DNA from 2 places in the Streptomyces sp. NBC_01176 genome. Region 1 is predicted to be linked to the other one. Evidence: riboswitches for the same ligand, from Rfam matches in the RefSeq annotation. Region 1 holds a riboswitch; the other holds the start of a gene.

The links. Region 1 has a riboswitch for glycine ahead of gcvP (aminomethyl-transferring glycine dehydrogenase). Riboswitches for the same ligand answer to the same signal wherever they lie in the genome.
Region 2: linked by a shared signal. The riboswitch ahead of gcvT (glycine cleavage system aminomethyltransferase GcvT) and the one ahead of gcvP (aminomethyl-transferring glycine dehydrogenase) in region 1 are both predicted to bind glycine.

The regions. Positions count from the first base shown of each region.
Region 1 covers NZ_CP108600.1:7,896,345-7,911,515, forward strand. The annotation lists gene OG199_RS34250 (CDP-alcohol phosphatidyltransferase family protein) at 1-456, shown strand, start outside; gene OG199_RS34255 (mannose-1-phosphate guanyltransferase) at 573-3,068, shown strand; gene OG199_RS34260 (DUF881 domain-containing protein) at 3,213-4,118, shown strand; gene OG199_RS34265 (small basic family protein) at 4,115-4,447, shown strand; gene OG199_RS34270 (DUF881 domain-containing protein) at 4,453-5,313, shown strand; gene OG199_RS34275 (FHA domain-containing protein) at 5,375-6,340, shown strand; gene OG199_RS34280 (MerR family transcriptional regulator) at 6,383-7,123, shown strand; gene OG199_RS34285 (bifunctional nuclease family protein) at 7,209-7,682, shown strand; gene OG199_RS34290 (MerR family transcriptional regulator) at 7,952-8,626, shown strand; gene OG199_RS34295 (DNA polymerase IV) at 8,769-10,175, shown strand; gene OG199_RS34300 (PRC-barrel domain-containing protein) at 10,286-10,657, opposite strand; glycine riboswitch at 10,772-10,867, shown strand; gene gcvP (aminomethyl-transferring glycine dehydrogenase) at 11,046-13,931, shown strand; gene OG199_RS34310 (M23 family metallopeptidase) at 14,089-15,171, opposite strand, start outside.
Region 2 covers NZ_CP108600.1:3,461,691-3,476,861, reverse strand. The annotation lists gene glyA (serine hydroxymethyltransferase) at 1-177, opposite strand, end outside; gene gcvH (glycine cleavage system protein GcvH) at 189-566, opposite strand; gene gcvT (glycine cleavage system aminomethyltransferase GcvT) at 701-1,819, opposite strand; glycine riboswitch at 1,966-2,087, opposite strand; gene OG199_RS14710 (AAA family ATPase) at 2,256-2,930, shown strand; gene OG199_RS14705 (enhanced serine sensitivity protein SseB) at 3,215-3,997, shown strand; gene OG199_RS14700 (enhanced serine sensitivity protein SseB C-terminal domain-containing protein) at 4,168-4,968, shown strand; gene OG199_RS14695 (ABC transporter permease) at 5,314-6,321, shown strand; gene OG199_RS14690 (ABC transporter substrate-binding protein) at 6,391-8,190, shown strand; gene OG199_RS14685 (ABC transporter permease) at 8,302-9,300, shown strand; gene OG199_RS14680 (ABC transporter ATP-binding protein) at 9,297-10,391, shown strand; gene OG199_RS14675 (ABC transporter ATP-binding protein) at 10,415-11,842, shown strand; gene OG199_RS14670 (M1 family metallopeptidase) at 12,107-13,498, shown strand; gene OG199_RS14665 (trimeric intracellular cation channel family protein) at 13,565-14,230, shown strand; gene OG199_RS14660 (alpha/beta hydrolase) at 14,130-15,171, opposite strand, start outside.

The sequences.
Region 1 (15,171 bases):
GTGCTCATGCTGAGCGGCATCAGTGACTATCTCGACGGGAAGCTCGCACGGCGCTGGAACCAGATCAGCAGCCTCGGCCGGCTGCTGGATCCCGCGGCCGACCGCCTCTACATCCTGTCCACTCTCGTCGGCCTCACCTGGCGCGAGATTCTGCCGATCTGGCTGACCGCCGCACTTCTCGCGCGCGAACTGGTCCTGCTGGTCATGGTGGGCATCCTCAGGCGCCACGGCTATCCGCCGCCGCAGGTGAACTTCCTGGGGAAGGCCGCCACCTTCAACCTGATGTACGCCTTCCCGTTGTTGCTGCTCAGCGACGGACACGGATGGATCGCGTCACTCGGTGCGATTTTCGGATGGGCGTTCGCCGGGTGGGGTACAACCCTGTACTGGTGGGCAGGAGTCCTGTACATGGTGCAGGTCCGCCGGCTTGTCCGGACGGACACCATGGCCGATTGAGCTCGGCCCGAAGGGGCAGTTGAAGCCCCCCGATGGCCCGCGCTCGAAAACTGCGGGACAATCTGGACGGGTGAAGTCGGCTAGTCCGTCGTCTCTTAAAGGAGGACGCTTCCGACATGAAGGCCGTAGTGATGGCCGGAGGCGAAGGTACTCGCCTTCGTCCCATGACCTCAAGCATGCCCAAGCCGCTCCTGCCCGTGGCCAACCGCCCGATCATGGAGCACGTGCTCAGGCTGCTCAAAAGGCATGGGCTCAACGAGACCGTCGTGACTGTTCAGTTCCTGGCCTCTCTGGTCAAGAACTACTTCGGTGACGGCGAAGAGCTCGGCATGGAGCTCACCTATGCCAATGAGGAGAAGCCACTCGGTACTGCCGGTAGCGTCAAGAACGCCGAAGAGGCGTTGAAGGACGACACCTTCCTGGTGATCTCCGGCGATGCCCTGACCGACTTCGATCTCACGGATCTCATCAATTTCCACAAGGAAAAGGGTGCGCTGGTCACCGTCTGCCTGACGCGTGTCCCCAACCCCCTCGAATTCGGCATCACCATCGTCGACGAAGAGGGCAAGGTCGAGCGCTTCCTGGAGAAGCCGACCTGGGGTCAGGTCTTCTCGGACACGGTGAACACGGGTATCTACGTCATGGAGCCCGAAGTCTTCGACTACGTCGAGGCGGATGTCTCCGTCGACTGGTCGGGCGATGTCTTCCCTCAGCTGATGAAGGAAGGAAAGCCGGTCTTCGGATACATCGCCGAGGGCTACTGGGAGGACGTGGGCACCCACGAGAGCTACGTGAAGGCGCAGGCCGACGTCCTGGAGGGCAAGGTCGACGTCGAGATCGACGGCTTCGAGATCTCCCCGGGCGTGTGGGTCGCCGAGGGCGCCGAAGTGCACCCCGACGCCGTGCTGCGCGGCCCGCTCTACATCGGGGACTACGCGAAGGTCGAAGCGGACGCCGAAATCCGTGAACACACGGTCATCGGCTCCAACGTCGTCGTCAAAAGCGGCGCCTTCCTGCACCGAGCCGTCGTGCACGACAACGTGTACGTCGGCCAGCACAGCAATCTTCGAGGCTGTGTCATCGGCAAGAACACCGACATCATGCGGGCCGCACGGATCGAGGACGGCGCCGTCATCGGCGACGAATGCCTCGTCGGCGAAGAATCGATCATTCAGGGAAACGTACGCGTCTACCCGTTCAAGACCATCGAGGCCGGCGCATTCGTCAACACCTCGGTGATCTGGGAGTCGCGCGGTCAGGCGCATCTCTTCGGAGCGCGCGGTGTGTCCGGCATCCTCAATGTGGAGATCACTCCGGAGCTGGCGGTGCGCCTCGCGGGAGCGTATGCGACGACGCTCAAGAAGGGCTCCACGGTCACCACGGCCCGTGACCACTCCCGAGGCGCGCGGGCATTGAAGAGGGCGGTCATCTCGGCGCTGCAGGCCAGCGCCATCGACGTACGCGACCTGGAGAACGTACCGTTGCCCGTGGCCAGGCAGCAGACGGCGCGAGGCAGCGCGGGCGGGATCATGATCCGCACGACACCCGGGGTGCCGGACTCCGTCGACATCATGTTCTTCGACGGGGAAGGCGCCGACCTGTCACAGGGTGGGCAGCGCAAGCTCGACCGGGTGTTCGCGCGACAGGAGTACCGGCGCGCGTTCCCCGGTGAGATCGGGGACCTGTACTTCCCGGCCAGCGTCTTCGACTCGTACACGGGCTCCCTGCTCAGGAACGTGGACACGACGGGTGTCGCCGAGTCGGGGCTGAAGGTGGTCGTGGACGCCTCGAACGGCAGTGCCGGTCTGGTGCTTCCCAGCCTGTTGGGCAAGCTCGGTGTCGACTCCCTGACCATCAACCCCGGCCTCGACGAGTCCAGGCCGACGGAGACCGCCGACACCCGGCGAGCCGGACTGGTACGGCTCGGCGAGATCGTCGCGTCCGCGCGCGCCGCGTTCGGAGTGCGCTTCGACCCGGTGGGCGAGCGGCTCTCGCTGGTCGACGAGAAGGGACGGATCGTCGAGGACGACCGGGCTCTCCTCGTGATGCTCGACCTGGTGGCCGCGGAACGCCGCAGCGGGCGAGTGGCGCTGCCGGTGACCACCACGCGCATCGCCGAGCAGGTGGCGGCCTATCACGGCACCCAGGTGGAGTGGACGACCACGTCGCCGGACGACCTGACCCGGGTCGGACGGGACGAGTCGACGATCTTCGGCGGTGACGGACGCGGCGGCTTCATCATCCCGGAGTTCAGCAGTGTGTTCGACGGTGCGGCCGCCTTCGTCCGCCTCATCGGACTGGTGGCGCGGACGCAGCTCACGCTCAGCCAGATCGACGCGCGGATTCCGCGGGCGCACGTGCTCAAGCGAGATCTCGCGACTCCCTGGGCGGTCAAGGGCCTCGTGATGCGCCGGGTCGTGGAGGAAGCGGGGGACCGGTTCGTGGACACCACCGACGGTGTTCGCGTCGTGGAGGCCGACGGGCGCTGGGTGATGGTGCTGCCCGACCCCGCCGAGGCCGTGACGCATCTCTGGGCCGAGGGCCCCGACGTCGCGTCGGCGGAGGCCCTGCTCGATGAGTGGGCCGCCGTCGTGGACAGCGCCGGCCGCTAGCCGCGAACAGGCGGCGTTCGCCTTGTCGAGCGAACGCCGCCTGCCTCGGAGCCGGCACACGCGCATGCCGGACAGGTGTCCCCAAGGGGGCCTGCCCGGCACGTGGGTGGGGCCATTCGGAGGTAGCACCCACGACGTGCGACGATGTGCGGCATGCCGCAGCAGCCCCCCATTCGGAGCACACCTCCGCGCCCCCCGCGCCCGGACGCCTCCATGTCGCTGCTCACCAACGTCATGGACCACAGCCTCGACGACGGATACGCCGAGGCGGCCGCCCGCAAGAAGACCGAGGGCGCCGGCGGCATGCCGAAGACGGTACGGGCGAAGCTCGGTCTCGCCGCCGGTCTCGTGCTCGCCGCCCTGGTCGTGACCGTGGGAGCGGCCAACGCGCGGATCGCGGCGCCCGTTGTGGCCAAGGAGCGCCAGGAGCTCATCGACCGGATCCAACGCGAGACCTCGTCCGCGGACAAGCTCGAGAGCAGTGTCGACGCCCTGCGCGACGACGTGAGCGCCCGGCAGCGCGAGGCACTGAAGAAGCAGGGGGGCGGCGACCAGGCCGACCTGGTCGACGTCCTGTCGGGTGCCGTCGCCGTGCACGGTCCCGGCGTGAAGCTGGTCGTGAACGACGCCAAGGAAGCCACCCAGGGCGGTGACGGTGATCCGCGTGAGACCAACGGGTTCTCGGACACCGGCCGGGTCCGCGACCGTGACATGCAGCGGGTCGTCAACGGGCTCTGGGAGTCCGGCGCGGAGGCCGTGTCGATCAACGGACAGCGGCTGACGGCGCTCTCGGCGATCCGGGCCGCCGGAGACGCGATACTGGTCGACAACAAGCCGCTGGTGCCGCCCTACACGGTGCTCGCGGTGGGGGACGGCGAGCGGCTCAGCACCAGGTTCCAGAACAGTGCCGACGGGCTGTATCTTCACGCCCTTCAGGAGAACTACGGCATCCGGACCAGCATCTCCGTCGACGACGACGTCCGTTTGTCCGCCGCACCAAGTGTGATCGTACGTACAGCACAGCCGAGCACAGAGAAGGGCACATCGTGATCGCCGTACTGGGCCTCGTCGTGGGAGTCGTGGCTGGATTGTTGGTCCGGCCCGAGGTTCCGGTGATCGTGGAACCCTACCTTCCGATCGCCGTCGTGGCGGCGCTCGACGCCGTCTTCGGAGGCCTGCGCGCGATGCTCGACGGCATCTTCGACGACAAGGTCTTCGTGGTCTCGTTCCTGTCGAACGTGGTCGTCGCGGCGCTGATCGTCTTCCTGGGCGACAAGTTGGGCGTCGGTGCCCAGCTCTCCACCGGTGTCGTGGTCGTCCTCGGTATCCGTATCTTCTCCAACGCCGCGGCGATCCGTCGGCACGTGTTCCGGGCGTGAGGCCGATGAGCAACGAGGATGAGACCCCCGACAACCGACTGCGCAGGGAACTTCCCGAGGAGGTTCCGGCCGCGGCCGCCGAGAACTCGGCTCCCCGACAGCAGGGCGCGCCCCCGCCGGACGACGCGGAGGGCGTCCCGGCGCTGACCGGCCGTCAGCGGCTGGTGAAGGGGGTGTGGCCGCCGAGAGTGTCCCGTGCGCAACTCATCGTCGCGCTGCTGCTGTTCGGCCTCGGCTTCGGCCTGGCCGTCCAGGTGGCGTCCAACAGCGACAGTGGCAGCGCGCTGCGTGGCGCACGTCAAGAGGATCTCGTACGTATCCTCGATGAACTCGACAACCGTACTCAGCGTCTTGAAGACGAGAAGCAGGGTCTCGAAGATCAGCGCACCGAGCTGGAGAACAGCTCGAACCAGGCTGCCGAGGCGCGCAAGCAGACGGCCGAGAAGGAGAAGCAACTCGGCATTCTGGCGGGCACGGTGGCGGCGCAGGGACCCGGCATCACGCTGACGATCAACGATACGAAGGGGACGGTCAAGGCGGACATGCTGCTTGACGCGATCCAGGAGCTGCGCGCGGCCGGTGCGGAGGCGATTCAGGTGAACGGTGTGCGGGTTGTCGCCAGCACCTATCTGAGCGATTCCGGCAAGGGCGTGAGCGTGGACGGGAACAAGATCACCCAGCCCTATCGTTTCAAGGTCATCGGCAAGCCGCAGGACCTCGAGCCGGCGCTCAACATCCCCGGAGGCGTGGTGCAGACTCTGGAGAAGGAGCAGGCCACCGTCACGGTGGAGCGTGCGACGAAGATCGTTGTGGATGCCTTGCGGGCCGCGAAGCTGCCTGACTACGCTCGGTCCTCCTCCCAGTGAGCCGGGGGCGCATGGGGGTGGTGCGGCGAGGGCATGAGGTTGCGGGGGGTCGGCGCACCGAATGGGTGGTGCGTGGTGGAAACTGTCTGGTGGATACGGACGTTGTGAGGATGTCCGGGTCGACCGGTGTGTGCAATCAGGGTTCGTCCTGCCCCACGGGCGGGTCTGTTTCGGTCAAGGGGAATCGCCCGTGAAGTTGTTTGCGAAGTTGTTCGGCAAGAGCGCACGCGAGGGCGGCGACAACGCCCGGCACCGTGCACCACGCCATGGAGACGTGGAGGGCCAGGGTGGCGAGCGCCCGCTGTTCCGGGACCAGGTCGCTGGTCCGGGCGGCGACATTTCCGGTGGTCAGGGCGCGCCGTCTGTTGACCCTGCCCAGTCCGGCCGCATAGGTTTCGGGGAACCGTCAGCCTCAAGTACGGGTGGAGGGTTCGCTGCCGACCCGTACGCGTCTCATGTCCCTGGGGGGCAGCCGCGGCAGGAGGATCCCATGTCGGCCCTGGTGTGTACGAGGTGCGGTAACCGCAACGCGGAAAACAGCCGTTTCTGTTCGAACTGCGGTGCGCCGCTGCGGCCCGGGGCGGTCCCGGAGCGTGCGTCCGAGACGACGTCGACGATCTCCATCTCGGGCCTCGAGGCCTACGATGCCGAGGTCACCGGTCAGACGCAGATGCCCACGCTCTCTCCGGAGGCGCAGGCCGCCGTCGACGCCCTGCCGCTCGGCTCGGCGCTCCTGGTGGTCCGCCGCGGTCCGAACTCGGGCAGCCGCTTCCTCCTGGACGGTGAGCTGACCACGGCCGGGCGCCATCCGCAGAGCGACATCTTCCTCGACGACGTGACCGTGTCGCGTCGGCATGTGGAGTTCCGTCGTGCCGCGGACGGTTCGTTCACGGTCGCCGACGTGGGCAGCCTGAACGGGACGTACGTCAACCGGGAGCGGATCGACTCGGTTCCGCTGTCGAACGGCGACGAGGTGCAGATCGGTAAGTACCGGCTGGTCTTCTACGCGAGCCAGCGAGGTATCTGACCCTTCCCCAGACTCCGTCCGGGGGGACCCCCAGGAAGGTCCATGCTTCGAACACCGAGCGGCGGTGCCGGCAACGGTACCGCCGCAGCGGACAGTGGGCTGATGAGCATCGGCGCGGTGCTGAACGCGCTGCGTGACGAGTTCCCCGAGGTCACCATCTCCAAGATCCGGTTCCTGGAGTCGGAGGGGCTCATCGAGCCGCGGCGGACGCCCTCGGGGTATCGCAAGTTCAGCGCGGACGACGTCGAGCGGCTCGGGCACGTCCTGAGGATGCAGCGGGACCACTATCTTCCGCTGAAGGTCATCCGCGAGCACCTGGACGCCCTGGAGCGCGGCGAGCCCGTACGACTGCCCTCCCTGGGACGTCAGCGCGACGGGGGCGACGCGGAGCTGCCGGAGCCCGACGCGCCCACGGCGGTGCGGGTGGGCCGGTCGGAGCTGCTGGCCGCCGCCGAGATCGGCGAGCAGGAGCTGCAGGAGTGGGAGTCGTACGGGCTCATCGCCCCACTGGCGGAGGGGACGTACGACGCCGAGGCGGTGACGGTCGCCGCACTCGTCGTCGAGCTGGGGCGGTTCGGTATCGAGCCACGCCATCTGCGGGCGATGAAGGCCGCCGCCGAACGGGACGCGGGGCTGGTGGACCAGGTGGTGGCCCCGCTGAGGCGCCACCGCAATCCGCAGACCAGGGCGCACGCGGAAGCGCGTACGAAGGAGCTGGCGGGGCTCACGGTGAGGCTGCACGCCGCACTGGTGCAGACCGCGCTGGGCGTAAGGCTGCCCTGACCTCGGGGCCTGACAGTCGGCCGGATCGCCCACCCGTTCTGTGCTCGACTACCCAAACGTCCCGGGCACGGCCTAGGGTTGCTGTGTGAACGAGCTCGATGTCGTAGGTGTCCGGGTCGAAATGCCCTCCAACCAACCGATCGTGCTCCTGCGTGAAGTGGGAGGCGATCGCTACCTCCCCATCTGGATCGGACCGGGGGAGGCGACGGCGATCGCCTTCGCCCAGCAGGGCATGGCCCCCGCACGACCGCTGACCCACGACCTGTTCAAGGACGTGCTGGAAGCCGTCGGCCAGGAGCTCACCGAGGTGCGCATCACCGATCTGCGCGAGGGGGTCTTCTACGCGGAGCTGGTGTTCGCCAGCGGGGTCGAGGTCAGCGCCCGTCCGTCCGACGCCATAGCGCTGGCGCTGCGCACCGGAACGCCGATCTACGGCAGTGACGGGGTGCTCGACGACGCGGGAATCGCGATTCCGGACGAGCAGGAGGACGAGGTGGAGAAGTTCCGGGAGTTCCTCGACCAGATCTCGCCCGAGGACTTCGGGACCAACAGCCAGTGACGGGGCGGGTGCCGCGGCCGGGCGCCCGGACACCCGTTCCCGCAGCTGTGCCGCGTCACGGGATCGGAGTAGTCCGGTCGGCAATTGCCCGTGGCGACTGTGGCGCGCTGCGGCTCACTCCGAGAGCATTCGGCTAGCCTTTCCCCGCGGTGGGACACGGGAAACCACTCTCAGGGTGATTATCACTCGGCGTGCCGAGTGTGGCGATCGTTGACGCACCCCTGGTGACTGCCTACCGTCGAGAAGGCAGGTCAAGGACGGAGGTCGGCGTGAGAAGCAGCGGCGACGGTACGGCTGGGGGTGCCCCCGGACGCGGTCTGGGGGAGAGCGGCCCGTACCCTCCCCCAAGCTCTCGGCTCGGCTCGAGCAGGGGGTACCCCCATCACGACAGCACGGCCGACCACGTTCCACAGCGGCCGACAGCGGTGCCGGGCGAGGGCGGGACGGCTGCCGAGGAGATCGGCTACCGGGGACCCACGGCGTGCGCCGCCGCGGGCATCACCTACCGGCAGCTCGACTACTGGGCCAGGACGGGTCTGGTCGAGCCGAGTGTGCGGCCCGCCTACGGGTCGGGGACGCAGCGGTTGTACAGCTTCCGGGACGTGGTGGTCCTGAAGATCGTGAAGCGGTTCCTCGACACGGGAGTGTCGCTGCAGAACATCCGCACCACGGTCCAGCACCTCAGGGAGCGCGGCTTCCGGGACCTGGAGCGGATGACGCTGATGAGCGACGGCGCGACCGTCTACGAGTGTTCCTCGCCCGACGAGGTCCACGCCCTGCTCCAGGGCGGCCAGGGCGTTTTCGGGATCGCCGTGGGCGTGGTGTGGCGGGACGTCGAGAACGCCCTCTCCCAGTTGCACGGGGAGCGGGTGGACACGGGCGAGACGCTCGTCGGACACAACCCCGTGGACGAGCTGGCACGCCGGCGCAACCGAGCGGTCTGAGGGCCGGGGCGGTCCGACGGTCCGCGCGGCCGGGGGTCGGTGCGTTCCGGCGTCGCGATGTTGCCCGGTTCGGCGGGCGGCGCGGTGAGCGGGGGCGCCCGAGTGCCGGGGGATGTCAGTGGCGTAGGGCAGCATCGGGGGTGTGAGAAACGCGCCCACGATCCTGCATCTCGACATGGATGCCTTCTTCGCCTCTGCGGAGCAGGCGTCCAAGCCGAGCCTGCGGGGGAAGGCCGTCGTGGTGGGCGGCCTCGGACTGCGCGGCGTGGTAGCCACCGCCTCCTACGAGGCCCGTGTCTTCGGGGTGCACTCGGCGATGCCCATGGCCCAGGCGCGCAGGCTCGCGCCGAACGCCGCGTATCTCGTGCCGCGCTTCGGGCTCTACCGGGAGATCAGCGACCAGGTGATGGGGCTGCTGCGGACGCTGTCCCCCCTGGTGGAGCCGCTGAGCCTGGACGAGGCCTTCGTCGATCTGGAGGCCGGGGGAACGGCCTGGGACGACGCCTCCGCGCGGCTGGCCGGGGTGAAGCTGCGCGCGGACATCCGGGCCGTCACGGGCCTGACGGGCTCCGTGGGGCTCGCGGCCTCCAAGATGCTCGCCAAGATCGCCTCCGAGCAGGCCAAGCCCGACGGCCTGGTGGTGATCGAGCCGGGGACGGAGCGCGCGATGCTCGGACCGATGCCGGTGCGGACGCTGCCGGGCGTGGGGCCCGCCACCGGGGATCATCTGCGGCGGGGCGGGATCAACACGGTCGACGAGATCGCCGAGGCGGGCGAGGACGAGCTCGTACGGCTGCTGGGCAAGGCCCACGGGCACGCGCTGTACGCGATGGCGCTGGCGCGCGACGAGCGGCCCGTGGTGGCCGAGCGGGAGACGAAGTCCGTCTCGGTCGAGGACACCTACGACGTGGACATCCATGACCGCGTACGGGTCGGGCTCGAGGTGCAGCGGCTCGCCGACCGGTGTGTGCAGCGGCTTCGCCGGGCGGGGTTGTCGGGACGGACCATCGTGCTCAAGGTGCGCAGATACGACTTCTCGACGCTGACCCGGTCCGAGACGCTCCGGGGGCCCACGGACGACCCCGCGGTCGTCCGGGAGGCGGCCGGGCGGCTCCTGGAGGCGGTGGATACGACGGGGGGCGTACGCCTGCTGGGTGTCGGCGTCTCGGGGCTCGCCGACTACACGCAGGAGGACCTCTTCGCGCAGGCCCAGGCACAGGCCAGGGCCGCGCAGGAGGAGACGGCGGCGCAGGAACACCCCGACGAGGAGGCGCCGGAGGAACCGGCCGCCGAACAGGTGCCGGCGGCCGAGCGGCGCTGGCCCGCGGGGCACGACGTGCACCACGCCGAGTACGGGCACGGGTGGGTGCAGGGCAGCGGGCTGGGAAGGGTGACGGTGCGGTTCGAGACGCCCGACTCGGAACCGGGGCGGGTGCGGACGTTCCGTACGGACGACGCGGCCTTGGAGCCGGCGGACCCGCTGCCGTTGGTGCCCCGAAGACCCGAGGACTCGTCCGGTGTGTCCGCCGCTGCGCCCGGGAGGGCATGAGCCCGTCCGGCATTCGGCCGGGGACGGGCCGGGCGGCGCGGGCCGTCGGCGGCCGGTCGCCAGGTCCGCCGTACGCCGGACGCGGTCACCCGCGCTGCCGAAGGGGTGCCTCAGACATCGTCCGTTCCCGCCAGGCGGCCGAAGTCGCGGTCCGGCGGAGGGGCCGGGGGAGTCACGTCGAGTCCGTAGTGGTGGTACAGCTGGAGTTCCTGCTCCGGAGAGAGATGACGGCCCACGCCGAAATCGGGGGCGTCCTTGATCAGGGCGCGTTCGAAGGGGACGCGCAGGCTGCCCTCGACGAGTTCGCTGGGCTCCAGGGGCACGAAGGCGTCCCTGCTGAACAGGCCCGTACGTATGGCGGCCCACTCCGGTATGCCGGTCGCGTCGTCCAGGTAGACCTCGTCGACCGTGCCGATCTTGGCGCCATTGCGGTCGAGCGCCTTGCGGCCGATCAGATTGCGCGGATCGATGTCGGTCTGCACGGGCCCTCCACTCGATTGCAACTCATCCGTAGGCACTACGAAAGAGCACATTCGTGACGGTGGCCACTCGAAAGCCCGTGCGTTGTTCACGCTGGTACCCTGGCAAACGGCTGCTGATCCCGTGCGGGAGAGTCCTCCAGACACCATCGGAGGCGCCGAAGGAGCAAATCCTCCCCGGAATCTCTCAGGCTCACGTACCGCACGGACGAGGTCACTCTGGAAAGCAGAGCGGGGCTGACGCCTTCCGCTCTCACCGACGGTGAAAGCCGGGTCGCAGCGAGCGGGCGGACCGGTGAAGCTCTCAGGTCAGATGACAGAGGGGGAGGCCGTCGGGGCACCCGCGCCGTGGTGCCCCTCGAAGGTCGTGTGTGACCAGGAGGCCTCCGCAATGACCGCCCATCGCATTCCGCTCTCCGAGCTCGAACAGGGAATCCCCTTCGAGCAGCGCCACATCGGGCCCGCCCCGGAAGCCCGGGCCAAGATGCTCGCGCAGGTCGGGTACGGCTCGCTGGACGAACTGACGGCCGCCGCCGTGCCGGACGTGATCAAGAACGCCGAGGCGCTCGAGCTCCCGGGCGCGCGCACCGAGGCCGAGGTCCTGGCCGAGCTGCGCTCCCTCGCGGACCGCAACCAGGTTCTCGACCCGATGATCGGCCTCGGTTACTACGGCACCTTCACGCCGCCGGTGATCCTGCGCAACGTCATGGAGAACCCGGCCTGGTACACCGCCTACACGCCCTACCAGCCGGAGATCTCGCAGGGCCGCCTGGAGGCGCTGCTCAACTTCCAGACCGTGGTCGCCGAGCTGACCGGCCTGCCCACCTCCGGCGCCTCGCTGCTGGACGAGGGCACCGCGGCCGCCGAGGCGATGGCGCTGTCCCGGCGCATGGGCAAGAACAAGAAGGGCCTCTTCCTGATCGACGCGGACGCCCTGCCGCAGACCGTCGCCGTCATCGAGACCCGCGCCGAACCCACCGGCGTCGAGGTCGTCGTCGCCGACCTGAGCGAGGGCATCCCGGCCGCGATCGCCGAGCGCGAGATCAACGGCGTGCTCATCCAGTACCCGGGCGCCTCCGGTGCCGTACGCGACCTCAAGCCCGTCATCGAGCAGGCGCACGAGCTCGGCGCGGTCGTCACCGTCGCCGCCGACCTGCTCGCCCTGACCCTGCTCACCTCGCCCGGCGAGCTCGGCGCCGACATCGCGGTCGGCACCACCCAGCGGTTCGGCGTTCCGATGGGCTTCGGCGGTCCGCACGCCGGATACATGGCGGTGCGCGAGCAGTTCGCGCGCAGCCTGCCCGGCCGGCTGGTCGGCGTCTCCGTCGACGCGGACGGACACAAGGCGTACCGGCTCGCCCTGCAGACGCGCGAGCAGCACATCCGCCGTGAGAAGGCCACCAGCAACATCTGCACCGCGCAGGTGCTGCTCGCCGTGATGGCCGGCATGTACGCCGTCTACCACGGGCCGGACGGACTGAGGACGATCGCCCGCCGCACCCACCGCTACGCCACGCTCCTCGCCGAGGGGCTGAAGGCCGGCGGCGCCGAGGTCGTGCACGGCGCGTACTTCGACACACTGACCGTCCGCGTGCCGGGCCGCGCCGCCGACATCGTCACGAGCGCGCGAGACCAGGGTGTCAACCTCCACCTCGTCGACGCCGACCACGTGTCGATCGCCTGTGACGAGACCACCGCCCGCAGGCAAGTGGGCTCCGTGTGGGCCGCGTTCGGCGTCGAGGGCGACATCGAGGCGCTGGACGCGAGCACCGAGGACACCCTGCCCGCGGCGCTGCTGCGCACCGACGACTACCTCACGCACCCGGTGTTCCACCAGTACCGGTCCGAGACCGCGATGCTGCGCTACCTGCGCAAACTCTCCGACCGTGACTACGCGCTGGACCGCGGCATGATCCCGCTGGGCTCCTGCACCATGAAGCTCAACGCGACCACCGAGATGGAGCCGGTCACCTGGCCCGAGTTCGGCCAGCTGCACCCCTTCGTCCCCGCCGAGCAGGCGCAGGGCTACCTCACGCTCATCGAGGAGCTGGAGACGAGGCTCGCCGAGGTCACCGGCTACGACAAGGTGTCACTGCAGCCCAACGCCGGTTCGCAGGGCGAGCTGGCCGGTCTGCTCGCCGTCCGCGGCTACCACCGGGCCAACGGCGACGAGCAGCGCACCGTCTGCCTGATCCCGTCCTCGGCGCACGGCACGAACGCCGCGAGCGCCGTGATGGCCGGCATGAAGGTCGTCGTCGTGAAGACCGCCGAGGACGGCGAGATCGACATCGCGGACCTGCGTGCCAAGATCGAGCAGCACCGCGACGAGCTGGCCGTGCTGATGATCACGTACCCCTCGACGCACGGTGTGTTCGAGGAGCATGTCGCCGACATCTGCGCCCAGGTGCACGAGGCGGGCGGCCAGGTGTACGTCGACGGCGCCAACCTCAACGCGCTGGTGGGCCTCGCCAAGCCGGGCCACTTCGGCGGTGACGTCTCGCACCTCAACCTGCACAAGACGTTCTGCATCCCGCACGGCGGCGGCGGTCCGGGCGTCGGCCCGGTCGGCGTGCGCGCGCACCTGGCGCCGTACCTGCCGAACCACCCGCTGCAGCCCGCCGCCGGTCCCGAGACCGGTGTCGGCCCGATCTCGGCCGCGCCCTGGGGCTCCGCGGGCATCCTGCCCATCTCGTGGGCGTACGTCCGGCTGATGGGCGGCGAGGGCCTCAAGCGGGCCACGCAGGTCGCCGTGCTGTCGGCGAACTACATCGCCAAGCGTCTGGAGCCGCACTACCCGGTGCTGTACACCGGTCCCGGCGGGCTCGTCGCCCACGAGTGCATCATCGATCTGCGTCCGCTGACGAAGGCGACCGGCGTCAGCGTCGACGACGTCGCCAAGCGGCTCATCGACTACGGCTTCCACGCGCCCACCATGTCCTTCCCGGTCGCGGGCACGCTGATGATCGAGCCGACCGAGTCCGAGGACCTGGTCGAGCTCGACCGGTTCTGCGAGGCGATGATCGCCATCCGTGCGGAGATCGAGAAGGTCGGTTCGGGCGACTGGACGGTGGACGACAACCCGCTGCGGAACGCGCCCCACACCGCCGCCGCGCTCGGCGGTGAGTGGAAGCACGCGTACACGCGTGAGCAGGCCGTCTTCCCGCCCGGGGTCGCGGCCGCGGACAAGTACTGGCCGCCGGTGCGCCGGATCGACCAGGCGTACGGCGACCGGAACCTGGTCTGCTCCTGCCCGCCGCTGGACGCCTACGAGGACTAGGCCGACGAGGGCCGGCCGATGACCTGAGGACCGGCCCTCACGGGCCAGGAACGGCTGCTGGACCCTCGGGGACCGGAGTCGTTCGGGAATCAGAAGGGGACGTGCCCCGGCTTGAAGCCGGGGCACGTCCCCTTCTCCGTGTCCGTCGTCCCGCCGGTCAGTGGGCGACGGCGAGCCACGGCATCGGGTCGGTGTACGCGCCGTCGACGAGCACCTCGAAGTGCAGGTGCGGGCCCGTCGACAGGCCCGTGGAGCCGACGAACCCGACCGCGGCCCCGCTCTCGACGCTCTGACCGGCCCTGACCAGCAGGGACGACATGTGGCTGTACGTGGTCTCCAGCCGCCTGCCGCCGATCGTGCCGTGATCGATCACGACGCGGTTGCCGTACGCCTTGGTCATTCCCGCGAACACGACCTGCCCCTGCCGTGCGGCGGACACCGGCGCGTTCCGCGGAGCGGCGAAGTCCACGCCCGTGTGCAGCTTGGTGACGCCCGTGAGGGGGTGTTTGCGCGATCCGAAGGGGGAGCTGATCACCAGGGTGGTCACCGGCGGGGCCAGTACTCCGCTCGCCTTGCCGCTGCCGGGGTTCGCGTTCTCCTCGCGGTCGAAGGTCCTGTACCGCGCGGACAGGTCCTTGACCTCGGTGAGATACGTCCGCGCCGTCGCCGGCACGCGTCCCGCCCGCGTCACGGAGTCCGTGCCCACCGTGTAGGCGGCCAGGGTGAGGTCGAGAAGGTCCCCCGACACGGTGCCACGGGTTCTGAGCCGGGTGACGTCCTCGGCGAGAGCGCAGTCCTGCCGGGCGAGCGCCATGATGGCGTCCACGGGGTCGCGCGGTGAGGACCTTCCGTTGCCGTCGGCGTCCTTGCCCCAGGTGTGCCACTGGCTCTCGGTGAAGCCCGCGATGCCCACCGTGCCGGAGAGCGTGGCCGGGTCGGTGTTCCAGCCGGAACGCCGGTCGATCTGGGCGGCGAGGACGGACGGTTTCAGGAGGGCGCAGGTCCTGGCCGCCTCGCGCAGCCACGGGACGTACGACGCGTCGACTCGGTCCGTCGCGGTGTCGCCCGCGGTCGCCGTGTGCCCGTCCGAGTCCTCCGACCAGGCCGAGGGCAGACGGCCCGTCGCGGCCATGAACCCCGCGAAGCCCAGCACGACGGTCAGCCCCGGCAGGGCCAGCAGGGTGAACGGGCCGGGGCGGCGACGGCGGCGCGTGCGCTCGGGCCGCTCGTCCGACGGCGC
Region 2 (15,171 bases), 4.4 Mb from region 1:
GTAGCCCTCGGCGTACTTGTTGGTCAGGACCGAGCCCTGGGCCTCCATGACCGCGACCGGAGCGAAGTTCTCCGAGGCGATCATCTCCAGGGTGGACTGCTGGCGGTGCAGCTCGGCGTCGACGGCGGCCGCGACGTCCGGGTCCAGCTCGTGAAGGGGCGTGTTCAGAAGCGACATGCGGTGACTCCTCAGCCGGCGGTGAAGGCGGTGTACTCGTCGGCGGACATCAGGTCGTCCGGCTCGTCCGTGACGCGTACCTTGAACAGCCAGCCGCCCTCGAAGGGCGCGGAGTTCACCAGCGAGGGGTCGTCCACGACGTCCTGGTTGGCCTCCACGATCTCGCCGGTGACCGGCGCGTACAGGTCGCTGACCGACTTGGTCGACTCCAGCTCCCCGCAGGACTCGCCCGCGGTCACCGTGTCACCGACCTCCGGAAGCTGGGCGTAGACGACATCGCCGAGCGCGTTGGCCGCGAACTCGGTGATGCCGACTGTCGAGACGCCGTCCTCGGCGACCGACAGCCACTCGTGCTCCTTGCTGTAGCGCAGCTGCTGGGGGTTGCTCATGGCCTGAATTCTCCTGTACGCGGGGGAGTGCTGATGAACGGGTACGGACGGGGTGTCGGGTGTCCCCGGACGAGGGCCAGGGGACAGGGCGCGAACGAGGTACGTCACGTCGACGCGCCCGAGCCCTGGTGGACCTACTTCTGGCGCTTGTAGAACGGCAGCGCCACGACCTCGTACGGTTCGTGACTGCCCCGGATGTCCACGCCGACCCCGGTCGTGCCCGGTGCGGCGTGCGCGGCGTCGACGTAGGCCATCGCGATCGGCCGGCCCAGCGTCGGGGAGGGGGCGCCGGAGGTGACCTCGCCGACGACCGCGCCGTCCGCGACGACGGCGAACCCGGCGCGCGGGACGCGGCGGCCCTCGGCGACGAGCCCGACGAGCACCCGCGGGGGGTTCGCGGCGGCGCGTTCGGCGGCGGCCTCCAGGGCCTCGCGCCCCACGAAGTCACCCTCCTTCTCGAACTTCACGACCCGCCCGAGCCCCGCGTCGAAGGGGGTGAGCGAGGTGGTCAGCTCGTGCCCGTACAGCGGCATGCCCGCCTCCAGGCGCAGCGTGTCGCGGCAGGAAAGACCGCACGGGACCAGCCCGGCCGGCGCACCCGCCTCGGTCAGCGCCTGCCACAGCTTCTCGGCGTCGGACGGGGCCACGAAGAGCTCGAAGCCGTCCTCGCCCGTGTAGCCGGTGCGCGCGATCAGCGCCGGGACGCCCGCGACCGTGCCCGGTAGACCCGCGTAGTACTTCAGGCCGTCGAGGTCGGCGTCGGTCAGCGACTTGAGGATGCCGGAGGACTCGGGGCCCTGGATGGCGAGCAGCGCGTACGCGTCCCGGTCGTCGCGGACCTCGGCGTCGAAACCGGCGGCGCGCTCGGTCAGCGCGTCGAGGACGACCTGGGCGTTGGAGGCGTTGGCGACGACCATGTACTCGGTCTCGGCCAGCCGGTACACGATCAGGTCGTCGAGGATGCCGCCGTCCGCCCGGCAGATCATCGTGTAGCGGGCACGGCCCACGCCGACGGAGCCGATGTTGCCGACCAGCGCGTGGTTCAGCAGCGCGGCGGCCTGCGGGCCGGTGACCGTGATCTCGCCCATGTGCGAGAGGTCGAAGAGCCCGGCGCGGGTGCGGACGGCGACGTGCTCGTCGCGCTCGGAGCCGTACCGCAGGGGCATGTCCCAGCCCGCGAAGTCGGTCATCGTCGCGCCCAGCGAGCGATGCAGGGCATCGAGCGCGGTACGGCGGGGGGCGTTACTGCTCATCGGTGGGGCTCCCAAGGCATGACGGCGAGGTCGTTCCTCCCCATCTGTCATCGGAACCTGAGAGGTTCATCACGACCCCGCGAACGGAGGTCACGACTTGCACCTTGGGTGGAGCCACCGGTCAGCGGCCCGCTTTTCAGATGTGCCTCGCCCGCGCGGTAACGGGGCCTGAGAGATTCAAGGGAGGGACTTGCTCCTTCGGCGTCCCAGCAGCACGTACGTCACACGGGTGTGTGCACGTCACTGGGAACTCTCCCGCGCGGATTCAAGCGGCCGGTATGCAGTTGGCGGGCACATCATTGCACGCGCCGTCCGATGACGGCAGTCCGCATCTGTAACCGGCCTGTGGCAGTCCGAACACGGAAACAGGAACCACCGCGCATTACCTTCTCTTTACACTCGACGGGGATGGGACTCCGGACCCAAGGGGAGGACGATCACGGTGAACAGGACCAGGGCGTACGCGACGACCTCGGCCCTCGCGCTGCCGCAGCAGCCGAGTACCGCGGCCCGGGAGGCGTGCGGCACGCTTCCGGCGGCCGTGGTCCGCGACCTCAGGGAGCGGGCCGGACACAGCCCGCACGGCCTGTACTTCGGCACGGCGGACCTCGTGGTGGTCACCGGGCTGCCGGGCAGCGGCAAGTCGACCCTGATGCGCCGCGCGGTCGCGGGCCGGCGCGTGGACTCCCAGGACACCCGCGACCGCTGGGACGGCCGGCTGGCCCGCCGGCTCCCCTACGCGGTCTACCGCCCCCTCGTCCGTCTCGCGCACTACGCGGGCCTGCGCCGCACGCTGCGTTCCGGCACCGGCGTCGTCGTGCACGACTGCGGCACCCAGACCTGGGTGCGCCGCTGGCTCGCCCGCGAGGCCCGCCGCCGGGGCGGCACCCTCCACCTCCTGCTCCTCGACGTCACGCCGGGCACCGCGCTGGAGGGCCAGCGCGAGCGCGGCCGGGGCGTCTCGCGGTACGCGTTCGCGCGTCACCGGGGCGCGCTGAGCCGGCTGCTGCGCTCCGTCGAGCGGGGCGAACTGCCCGAGGGCTGCGGCTCGGCGGTACTCCTCGACCGCGAAGCGGCGGACGTGCTGCGCCGGATCGACTTCGACGGCTGACGGCTGACGGCTGACGGCTGACGGCTGACGGCTGACGGCTGACGACGGACGGGAGACGGGTGCGCGGGGACCGGCCGTGCGCGCGTCCGTCGTACGGGAGGGCGCGTCGTACGTGAGCGCGGAGCCGGCCGGACGGAGGGCCGGACGGGAGCCGGCGCGGGAGAACGGGACATCGTCGTACGAGAGGGTCGCGGGCGCCCACTAACCTTTCCAGCCGGAGCACCAGAACAGCACACCAGGACACCGGAACACCGGATCAGCGGTTCACAGCAGGCGGTAGACAGATGGACTTCCCCGACTTCCCGGCACCAGCGCACCCGCACCCCCACCCGCACGGCGGGTGGCCGGGCAACGAACTGGAGGAGGTGCTCTCCGCGTCCCTCGGAGTGCCCTCGGCGGGCGGCCGCATCGTCGAGGTCCTCGGCCGCAGCTTCGTCTGGGTGCCGCTGCCCAACGGCGGTGGCCCGCACGCGGGCCCCCTCGACCTGCCCACGCTGGAGATCGAGGGCCAGGCGTACGTGCCGGTCTTCAGCTCCGAGGAACAGTTCCGCCAGGTCGTCGGCAGCCATCTGTCGTTCACGATCGCGCCCGCCGTCGAGTTCGCCCGCGGGCTGCCCCCGCAGGTCGGCGTCGCGATCAATCCGGGCGGTGTGGTGGGCGTACCGCTGCCGCCCCTCGCGGTCGCCGAGCTGTGCCGTGCCGGACGCACCCCGCTGGACGGTCCCGCGAGCGGCGGCCGGGTGAGACTCTCCGAACCCGACTGGCAGGACGACCCGGTGGACTTCCTGGCCGCGGCCTCGGGCGAGTTCGCGGCGACCGGTGTGGTGCTGACCGCGCGCCGCTGCCTGGCCAGCATCGAGGGCGACGACCCCCTGATGTTCATCGGGGTCGAACTGGCCGGATGGGAGGGCGACGCCCGGACGCTCCCGCTGGACGCGCTCGGCCGGGCCCTCGGCCGGGTGCCGGTGGACCGGCCGGTGAACATGGTGTTCCTCGACGTCGCGCAGGACCCGGTGGGGGAGTGGATGCGCGCGAACGTGCGACCGTTCTACCGGCAGGGCTACTGACGCGGCGGGGAGCTCCGGAGCCGTGCGTCAAGTCGCTGTCAGGATCGCCGCTTAAGCTGGTTTCATGGCTCGGTCGGGGTGTGGGCGAGGTGTCGACGCATCTCGGGCACAGGTGTCGCTGGCGTAATGGGTGAGTTCATCGTGATTTCTTCGCGAAGGGGCGATTGAGGGTGAGTGCGTCGGGCACGGCCGCGGCCGGGCAGGTCGAGCACATGCTGCGCCAGGTGACGCCCGGGCGTTACGACGCCTACGAGGCGCTCCTTCACGCGCTCGCGACCCCGTCGTCCGGCCAGGTGTGGATGCTGCTCTGGCACGGCCAGGGCGGTTCTCCGGACGCCCAGTACGGGAACATGGAGGTGGAGGGCCTCGGTTACGCGCCGTGCGTCACCTCCGCCCAGGAGCTCTCGGCCAGTGGCTGGAACCGCTCGTACGAGGTCGTCGACGGACTCGACGTGGCCCGCACCCTGTACCCCGACCACTTCGGACTCTGGCTCAACCCGCACGCCCCGGGCGGCGGGCTCGGCATCCCGTGGCTGGATCTGCGCCGGATCGCCGCGGGCCTGGAACGCCAGCCCGCCGGCCCGCTGCGGCTGTCCGAACCCGGCATCGAGATCCCGCAGTTCTACGCCCTGCTCACGCAGAACGCGCATCGCACCCCGGCCGTCCGCTCCCTGCGGCGGACCTGGGTGCAGCCCGCGCTCGGGGCGCCCTATCTGGCCATCGGGCTCGACGTCTACGACACCTCGCCGCCCGCCGTCGACTCGGTGCGGGCGATGATGCAGCAGTCGATCGGCGCCGTTCCGGACGGGCTGCCCGTGTCGACCGTCGCGATGTCCGACGAGTACGACCCGGTGGCGATGTGGCTGCGCGCCAACGCGCGCCCGTTCTACGACCGCGAGGCCCACGCGGCCCCCGCGCAGGCGCCGGTGGCGGGCGGGTACGGGTACCCGCCGGCGCGCGGTGTTTACTGAGACCGTCGCTGGACGAACGGTGAAGGGCTGTCACGGCTTCTTCACCGGAAAGTCGGCATGTCTTCGCGCGTAGATGGCAAGGGATCGTCCGGTTAGGACCCGTATTCGCCGCGACCGTACCAACTGCCCCGTGTCCGACACCCGTTACCCGCCGTCCGGATAACGGAACACCTCAAACAGCATCACGTTTAGGCATCCATTCACCGTCAGGTCTGGCTACAGATCGCCGACGCGTTGAAGACTCCCGCTCCAGGGGGTTTAGCCCCTGTGTACGACGGACTGATCACGCCGCTACGAGCGGCACGTGTGGGCCGGCTACCGCCGGTTGAGAGGGGTCCCTGCCAGATGACGGCACCATTGCACGAGCCGACCGCGGAGGCACCCCCGAGTGCGGCCGAAGAAGCGGCGGCTGCAGCCGCCGGCGAGAAGGTCGTGCAGGGACGCTCCCTGGGCCGGATCGCCTGGGAGCGCCTGAAGAGGGACAAGCTCGCCCTGACCGGCGGCATCGTCGTGCTCGTCCTCATCGTGATCGCCCTGCTCGCGCCAGTGATCACCCACCTGCTCGGTCAGGATCCGGACACCTTCAACGAGAAGCTGATCGACCCTCTGTTCGGCACTCCCACGGGGTCATTGGGCGGCATCAGCGGCGACCACCTGCTGGGCGTCGAGCCCATCAACGGCCGCGACATCCTCGCCCGCATCCTCTACGGTGCCCGCGTCTCGCTCCTGGTGGGCTTCCTCTCCGCCGTCGTCGCGGTCATCCTCGGCACCGTGCTCGGCATCCTGGCGGGCTTCTTCGGAGGCTGGGTCGACTCGCTCATCAGCCGCGTGATGGACGGCCTGCTGGCCTTCCCGCAGCTCCTCTTCACGATCGCCCTGGTCTCGGTGATGCCGAACAACATGCTGGGCCTGTCCGGCTCCAACGTGCGTGTGTTCGTGATGATCCTGGTCATCGGTTTCTTCGGCTGGCCCTACATCGGACGCGTGGTGCGCGGCCAGACGCTCTCGATGCGTGAGCGCGAGTACGTCGAGGCCGCCCGATCGCTGGGCGCCGGGCGCTTCTACATCCTGTTCAAGGAGCTGCTGCCCAACCTGGTGGCGCCGATCATCGTCTACACGACGATGATGATCCCCACGAACATCCTCACCGAGGCGGCGCTCAGCTTCCTGGGCGTGGGCGTCAAGCCGCCCACCTCGTCCTGGGGACAGATGCTGTCGAGCGCGATCGACTACTACGAGTCCGACCCCATGTACATGGTGGTCCCCGGTGTGGCGATCTTCATCACCGTCCTTGCCTTCAACCTGTTCGGTGACGGCGTGCGTGACGCGCTGGACCCGAAGGCTTCCCGCTGAACTGCCACACCTCAAGCGTCCCGTGGCACTGACACGGGGTCTCTCATCAAATCCGGAGGATCCGAGATCGTGACTACCCAACGCACCTCAGGGCGGCGTAAGCAGGCGTTCGCCGCCGCTGCTGCGGTCGCCGCACTGCTGACCACAGCGGCGTGCGGCGGCAGTGGCAGCGACGACAAGGGCGGTTCGAAGACCGGCGCCGCCGGCTTCGACGCCGCGAACAACAAGGTCGCCCAGGCCTCCCTTGCCAAGAAGGGCGGCACGCTGCGGTTCGGCGGTGCCCAGGACGCCGACTCGTGGGACACCACGCGTGGCTACTACGGCTTCATGTGGGACTTCGCGCGCTACTACAGCCGCCAGCTGGTCACGGGCAAGACGGAGCCGGGCAAGGCGGGCGCCGAGCTCACCCCGGACCTCGCCACCGGTCTCGCCAAGGTCACCGACGACGGCAAGACCTACACGTACACCCTGCGTGACGGCGTCTCGTGGGAGGACGGCAAGCCGATCACGTCCAAGGACGTCAAGTACGGCATCGAGCGCGTCTGGGCGCAGGACGTGCTGTCCGGCGGTCCGACCTACCTCAAGGACTTCCTGGACCCGAAGGGCGAGTACAAGGGTCCCTACAAGGACACGTCCAAGGACAAGCTGGGCCTGAAGGCGATCTCCACCCCGGACGACAAGACCGTCGTCTTCCACCTCCCCAAGGCCAACTCGGACTTCCAGGAGGTGCTGGGTCTGGTCTCGGCCTCCCCGGTCCGCCAGGACATGGACACCAAGTCCAAGTACGGCCTGAAGCCGTTCTCCTCCGGCCCGTACAAGTTCTCGTCGTACAGCCCCGGCAAGAGCCTGACGCTGGAGCGCAACGCCCAGTGGAAGCAGTCCTCGGACCCGATCCGCAAGGCGTACCCGGACAAGATCACCGTTCAGTTCTTCTCGGACGCCAACCAGCTGGACCAGCGTCTGCTCAACGGTGACCTGGACCTGGACATCAACCAGACCGGCATGTCCCCGCAGGGCCGCACCACCGCCCTGAAGGAGCACAAGGCCAACCTGGACAACCCGATCTCCGGCTACATCCGTTACGCGGCCTTCCCGCAGAGCGTGAAGCCGTTCGACAACATCAACTGCCGCAAGGCGGTCATCCTCGGCGCCGACCACGTCTCGCTGCAGACCGCGCGCGGTGGCCCGGTCGCCGGTGGTGACATCGGCACCAACATGCTCCCGCCGTCCGTCCCGGGCTCCGAGGGCCAGAAGTACGACCCGTACGGCATCTCCGGTGCCGACAAGAACGGCAACGTCGCCAAGGCCAAGGAAGCCCTGAAGGCGTGTGGCAAGCCGAACGGCTTCACCACCACCATCGCGGTCCGCAACAACAAGCCGGTCGAGGTGGCCACGGCCCAGTCGCTGCAGGCGTCGCTGAAGAAGGTCGGCATCACCGCGCAGATCGACCAGTTCGACGGTTCGCAGACCACCGGCATCATCGGCAGCCCCTCGAACGTGAAGAAGAAGGGCTACGGCATCATCATCATGGGCTGGGGTCCGGACTTCCCGACCGTCCAGGGCTTCGGTCTGCCGCTGTGGGACAGCAAGTACATCGCGCCGAGCGGTAACAACAACTTCGCCCTGATCAACGACAAGACCATCGACGGTCTTTTCAACCAGTACGTCACCACGCTGGACGAAGCGGGCAAGACCAAGCTCTCGACGGAGATCAACCACAAGGTCATGGAGGGCGCGTACTACCTGCCCTTCACCTTCGAGAAGTTCATCAACTGGCGCGGCGACAACCTCGCGAACGTCTACACGACGGACAACTACAGCGGTACGTACGACTTCGTCAACCTCGGTCTGAAGAACCCGAAGAAGTAAACCGGCACACCCGCCGTACAGGCACGAAAGGCAGGTGAAGGCCGGCGCGGCGTGGTCGCGGGCCACCGGATGACCTCCGGTGGCCCGCGGCCCCGCAGCGGGCCGTAAGCTGTGCTCGCTTACCTCATCAGGCGGCTGTTCGCCGCCGCAGTGATGCTGGTGGTCATCGTCATGGTGGTCTTCGGCATCTTCTTCCTCGTCCCCAAGTGGGCGGGCGTGGACATCGCCTCGAGCTTCGTGGGCAAGCAGGCCGACCCGGCCGCTGTCGAGGCCGTACGGCAGAAGCTGGGCCTGAGCGACCCGATCTACTCCCAGGTCTGGGAGTTCTTCAAGGGCATCTTCGCCGGACGCACCTACTCGGGCGGTGGCGACGTCACGCACTGCGCCGCGCCCTGCTTCGGCTACTCCTTCCGCAGCGAGCAGGCCGTCTGGCCGGTGCTCACCGACCGTTTCCCGGTGACCCTGGGGCTCGCGCTCGGTGCCGCCGTGCTGTGGCTGGTCTTCGGTGTCGCGGCCGGTGTGCTCTCCGCGCTCAAGCGGGGCAGCATCTGGGACCGCGGCGCGATGGTCGTCGCCCTGGCGGGTGTCTCCCTCCCCATCTACTTCACCGGTCTGCTCAGCCTGGCGATCTTCGCCTTCGGGCTGAAATGGATCAACGCGCAGTACGTGCCCTTCGACCAGAGCATCAGCGGCTGGTTCGGCGGCATGATCCTGCCCTGGATCACCCTCGCGTTCCTCTACGCGGCGATGTACGCCCGGATCACCCGCGCCACCATGCTGGAGATCCTCGGTGAGGACTACATCCGCACGGCGCGCGCCAAGGGCCTCAAGGAGCAGGTCGTCATCGGCAAGCACGCCATGCGCTCGACGATGACCCCCATCCTCACCATGCTGGGCATGGACCTCGGCGCCCTCATCGGCGGTGCCATCCTGACGGAGTCGACGTTCAACCTGCCCGGCCTCGGCCGCGCGGTGCTCGACGCCATCCGGAACCAGGACCTGCCCATCATCCTGGGCGTCACCCTGATCACTTCTCTCGCGGTGCTGATCGCCAACCTCGTGGTGGACGTCCTGTACGCCGTGATCGACCCCCGAGTGAGGCTCTCATGACCGAACTCAGCAAGAGCGGAGCGGTGGCCGAGCCCGTAGTGGACTCGCCCGCGCCCTCCGCCTTCCTCGAAGTACGCGACCTGAAGGTGCACTTCCCGACCGACGACGGTCTGGTCAAGTCCGTCGACGGGCTCAGCTTCCAGCTGGAGAAGGGCAAGACCCTCGGCATCGTGGGCGAGTCCGGCTCCGGCAAGTCGGTGACCTCGCTCGGCATCATGGGTCTGCACACGGCCGGCCAGTACGGCAAGCGCAAGGCGCAGATCTCCGGCGAGATCTGGCTGAACGGCACCGAACTGCTGTCCGCCGACCCGGACTACGTACGCAAGCTGCGTGGCCGCGAGATGGCGATGATCTTCCAGGATCCGCTGTCCGCGCTCCACCCGTACTACACGATCGGTCAGCAGATCGTGGAGGCGTACCGCATTCACCACAAGGTGGACAAGAAGACGGCGAAGCGCCGCGCGGTCGAGATGCTCGACCGGGTGGGCATTCCGCAGCCGGACAAGCGCGTGGACAGCTACCCGCACGAGTTCTCCGGCGGTATGCGTCAGCGCGCGATGATCGCGATGTCGCTGGTCAACAACCCCGAGCTGCTCATCGCGGACGAGCCGACGACCGCCCTGGACGTGACCGTCCAGGCGCAGATCCTCGACCTCATCCGCGACCTGCAGAAGGAGTTCGGCTCCGCGGTCATCGTCATCACCCACGACCTGGGCGTCGTCGCCGAACTCTCCGACGACATCCTGGTGATGTACGGCGGCCGTTGCATCGAGCGCGGTCCCGCCGAGAAGGTGTTCTACGAGCCCCGGCACCCCTACACCTGGGGGCTGCTCGGCTCGATGCCGCGCCTGGACCGTGAGCAGACCGAACGCCTCATCCCCGTCAAGGGCTCCCCGCCCTCGCTGATCAACCTCCCGTCCGGCTGCGCCTTCAACCCGCGCTGCCCGTACGCGGACGTTCCGAAGGACAACGTGACCCGCACGGTCCGTCCCGAGCTGACCGAGGTCGGCGGACGGCACTGGGCCGCCTGCCACATGACCCAGGAGCAGCGGGAACGCATCTGGATCGAAGAGATTGCGCCGAAGCTGTGAGCGAGAAAGCCAAGGACGCGGAAGTGACCATTCCCGCACAGGCACAGGACGAAGGCGGCGCCACCCTCACCAAGGACGCCGCTCCCGGTGACGTCCTGCTGAAGGTGACCGGACTGCAGAAGCACTTCCCCATCCGGAAGGGACTGCTGCAGCGTCAGGTCGGAGCCGTGCGCGCCGTCGACGGCCTCGACTTCGAGGTGCGCTCCGGGGAGACCCTGGGCGTCGTGGGCGAGTCCGGCTGCGGCAAGTCCACGATGGGCCGGCTCATCACACGGCTGCTCGAACCGACCGCGGGCAAGGTCGAGTTCCAGGGCAAGGACATCACGCACCTCGGTGTGAGCGGCATGCGTCCGATGCGCCGTGACGTCCAGATGATCTTCCAGGACCCGTACTCGTCACTCAACCCCCGCCACACGGTCGGCACGATCATCAGTGCCCCGTTCAAGCTGCAGGGCGTGACCCCCGAGGGCGGTGTCAAGAAGGAGGTCCAGCGACTGCTGTCGGTCGTCGGCCTCAACCCCGAGCACTACAACCGGTATCCGCACGAGTTCTCCGGCGGCCAGCGCCAGCGCATCGGCATCGCCCGCGCGCTCGCGCTGAACCCGAAGCTGGTCGTCGCGGACGAGCCGGTGTCGGCGCTGGACGTGTCCATCCAGGCACAGGTCGTCAACCTTCTCGACGACCTGCAGCAGGAGCTCGGCCTCACGTACGTGATCATCGCGCACGACCTGTCGGTCGTCCGGCACGTCTCGGACCGGATCGCGGTGATGTACCTCGGCAAGATCGTGGAGCTCGCCGACCGCGACCTGCTCTACTCGGCGCCGATGCACCCGTACACCAAGGCCCTGATGTCCGCGGTGCCGATCCCGGACCCGAAGCGCAAGAACGCGAAGAGCGAGCGGATCCTGCTCACGGGCGACGTGCCCTCGCCGATCTCGCCGCCGAGCGGCTGCCGCTTCCACACGCGGTGCTGGAAGGCCACGGAGATCTGCAGGACGACCGAGCCGCCGCTCCTGGAGCTGAAGCCCGGCCAGCGGGTCGCCTGCCACCACCCGGAGAACTTCGAGGACCAGGCCCCGCAGGACACGGTGCTGCTGTCCGTTGCGAAGCAGGCGGCCGAGTTCGTGGCCGACGAGGTGCTGGCGGAGTCGGCGGAGACGTCGGCGGCGGTGGCCGCGGAACTGCACGCCGCCGAGACCCCGGCGGAGGAGACCACGACGGCCGCCACCGAGGAGACCCCGGTGGCCGCTGCGGAGGAGCCCGCCCCGGTGGCCGCCGCCGAGGAGCCCGCCGCGGTGGTGTCCGAGCAGCCCGCCCCGGTGGTGTCCGAGGAGCCTGCCCCGGTGGTGTCCGAGGAGCCCGCCGAGGCGGTGGCGGCCGAGGAGCCGGACGCGTCGCAGGAGTCGGGAACGGACGCGCCGAAGGAATCGGGAACCGACACCCAGAAGTAGTCGGGCGCAGTATCGAAGTCGGCGCACATCCGCCGACGACCTGCCCCGGTAGCCGGACCATCGGTTACCGGGGCACAGGTTTTGGCGGAACCGGGAGGTGCGGGCCAGGAGGCCCCGCCGAACCGGAAGCCGGTCGTCAGGAGTCAAGCGACAAGTAGGCCGTGACGATTGGGCAAAGTCATGAACATGCCCGAACGGAAGAGTGCAGAGTCTCGCGTGTCCATCTGATCAGCAACGATCGGAACACGTACGAAAGGGACGCTCATGGCACTCTCCCGTTCGGCACGTTTAGGGGCCCTCGCCACCGCGGCGGCCTCCTTCCTCGTCATCGCCGCTTCCTCCGCCCCGAAACCGGGCGCCGACGGCATCGGGGACCCCTACTTCCCCCAGCTCGGCAACGGTGGCTTCGACGCCCGCCACTACGACCTCGACGTGGCGTACAACCCGGACACCGACCGCCTCGACGGGCGTACGACGCTCACGGCCCGCGCCACCCAGAACCTCTCCTCGTTCGACCTGGACCTGCAGAAGCTGGAGGTCACGAAGGTCGAGGTGAACGGCAGACGGGCGGGCTTCACCCGGGCGGGCGACGAGATCCACATCACCCCGCGCGGCCCGCTGTCGAAGGGCAGGACCTTCACGGTGACCGTCACCTACGGCGGTGTCCCCGAGGCCCTCAACGGCCCGATCGTCTTCGGCTCCGACTACGGATGGATGAAGACGGCGGACGGGGTCTTCGTCGCCTGTGAGCCGAACGCCGCCTCCACCTGGTTCCCGTCCAGCGACCACCCCTCCGACAAGGCCACGTACGACATCCGTATCAAGGCTCCGAAGGGCCTCACCGGTGTCTCCAACGGCCGCCTGATCTCGACGCACGACAAGGGCGCCAGCACCGTCACGCACTGGCGCGAGAGCCGGCCCATGGCGACCTACCTCGCGACCGCGACCATCGGGAAGTTCGACGTGAAGTCCGGGAGGACCCCGGCCGGCACGCCGATCTACGTCGCCATCGACCCGGTGCTCGCCAACAGCAACAGCGTCGACGTGTACGCCGTGACGGCCGCGGCCACCGACTACTGGTCGCAGATCTTCGGTCCGTATCCCTTCGAGGAGACCGGCGCGATCGTCGACGACATGCCGGAGGCCGGGTTCTCGCTGGAGGTGCAGTCCAAGCCCGCGTACTCCGCCGTGCGCTCCGAGTCGACCATCGTGCACGAGCTGGCGCACCAGTGGTTCGGCGACTCGGTCTCGGTCGAGCGCTGGAAGGACATCTGGCTCAACGAGGGCTTCGCGACCTACGCCCAGTGGCTGTGGTCCGAACACCAGGGCGTCCGCTCGGCGCACGACTCGTTCCTCGCCGGGTACGACACACGGCCCGCGGACTCGTCCTTCTGGCAGACGGTGGTCGCCGATCCGCAGCGGGACACCATGTTCGCCTCGGCGGTCTACCAGCGCGGCGCGATGACGCTCCAGATGCTGCGCGAGCGCATCGGCGACACCGCGTTCTTCAAGCTGCTGCCCGCCTGGACCAAGCTGCACCGCTACGGCAACGCGAACACGGCCGACTTCATCCGGCTCGCGGAGAAGGTCTCGGGTCAGCAGCTCGACGATCTCTTCCAGACCTGGCTCTTCAGCCCCGGAAAACCTTCTCTCTAGGTCGCAGTTTTCCCTCTGGGCCTTCCTTTGTAAGGTGCAGTCCCTGCGACGGGTGAGAATGTAGGGGTGCTTCAGCAACTTTTCAGTCCCTCCGTCCAGCACACGCTCGACCTGATCGGCATCTTCGTCTTCGCGATCTCGGGTGCCCTGCTGGCCGTACGCAAGAACTTCGACGTCTTCGGCATCGCCGTCCTCGCCGAGGTCACCGCGCTGGGCGGGGGGCTGTTGCGTGACGTGGTCATCGGGGCCGTGCCGCCGGCCGCGTTCACCGACCTCGGCTACTTCCTCACGCCGCTGCTCGCCGCGCTCCTGGTCTTCTTCCTGCACCCCGAGGTGGAGCGCATCCAGGTCGCGGTGAACGTCTTCGACGCGGCCGGACTCGGTCTGTTCTGCGTCGCGGGCACCACGAAGGCGTACGAGTACGGTCTCGGCCTGACCGCGTCGGCGGCCCTCGGGCTCGCCACCGCGGTCGGCGGCGGTGTGCTGCGGGACGTGCTCGCCAACGAGGTGCCCTCGCTGCTGCGCTGGGACCGCGATCTCTACGCGGTCCCCGCCATCGTCGGCGCCACCATGGTCGCCCTGTGCATCCGCTACGACGCGCTGACCCCTTTCACCAGCGGGCTCGCGGTCGTCACGGCCTTCGTGCTGCGGCTTCTCGCGATGCGCTTCCACTGGCGAGCGCCGCGCGCCTGGAACCGGCGTTCGACGGCGACCGAGGCGGAGACTCCTTAGCCCGCGCGCCGGGGCCGATCTGGAGGGTCAGCCAGCGGAACACCTCGGTCACCTGCGGTCGCCACAGGGCCATGTTGTGGCCGCCGGCGCTCCGCGGCAGCAGCACCACCTGTACGGTCGTCGGCGGTTTCGCGATCTGCTGGAGCGCGGCGCCCGCCTCGTAGCCGTCGTGGACCTCGCCGGAGTAGTAGAGCGCGACGCGGGGCGGGACACGGTCGGCGCGCAGCAGCAGGAGGGGGTTGTTCCGGCGGCGCAGCTCGATGTTGCGCGCGGGCAGCGAGTCGCGTTCGCCGATCGGGTCGTTGTACCCGGACATGCTGACCGCCGCCCGGTAGCGGTCGGGGTGGGCGACCGCGAGCTTGGTCGCGCAGTGCGCTCCCGCCGAGTAGCCGGCGACGCCCCAGCCGTCCGGCGCGGCCTTGGCGCGGAAGTTGTCCGTCACCATCTTCGGCACGTCGATACTGAGCCAGGTGTCGGCGTTCACCTTGCCGGGGACGTTCGCGCAGCCGGTGTCCACCTTGGCCAGCAGCGTCGTACGCGGCGCCACCAGGATGAACGGCGCGACCTGCCCGTCACGCATCAGCGGCAGCAGTTGTTCGTGCACCTCCAGAGAGCCGAACCAAGCCTTGGCCGAGCCCGGATAGCCGGGCAGGAGCTCGACCACGGGGAACTTGCGGTTGCGGTAGGCGGGCTCGTTGTACTGCGGCGGCAGCCAGACGTAGACCTCGGCGTTCACGCCCGAGACCTGGCCGTGCAGCTGGGTGACGCGCACCCCGCCCGCCTGCCGCATGGCGGGGCCGTCCGCCGCCATGAACGTCTGGTGGACCCTGGGCAGCTCCCGCACCGAGACACCACCGGTGCCGTCGACGCCCAGGTCGGCGGCCGCCTGAACGTGGTTGCCCGTGCCGAGGAGGTCGGACCAGTTGTCGTAGAGGCTGTTG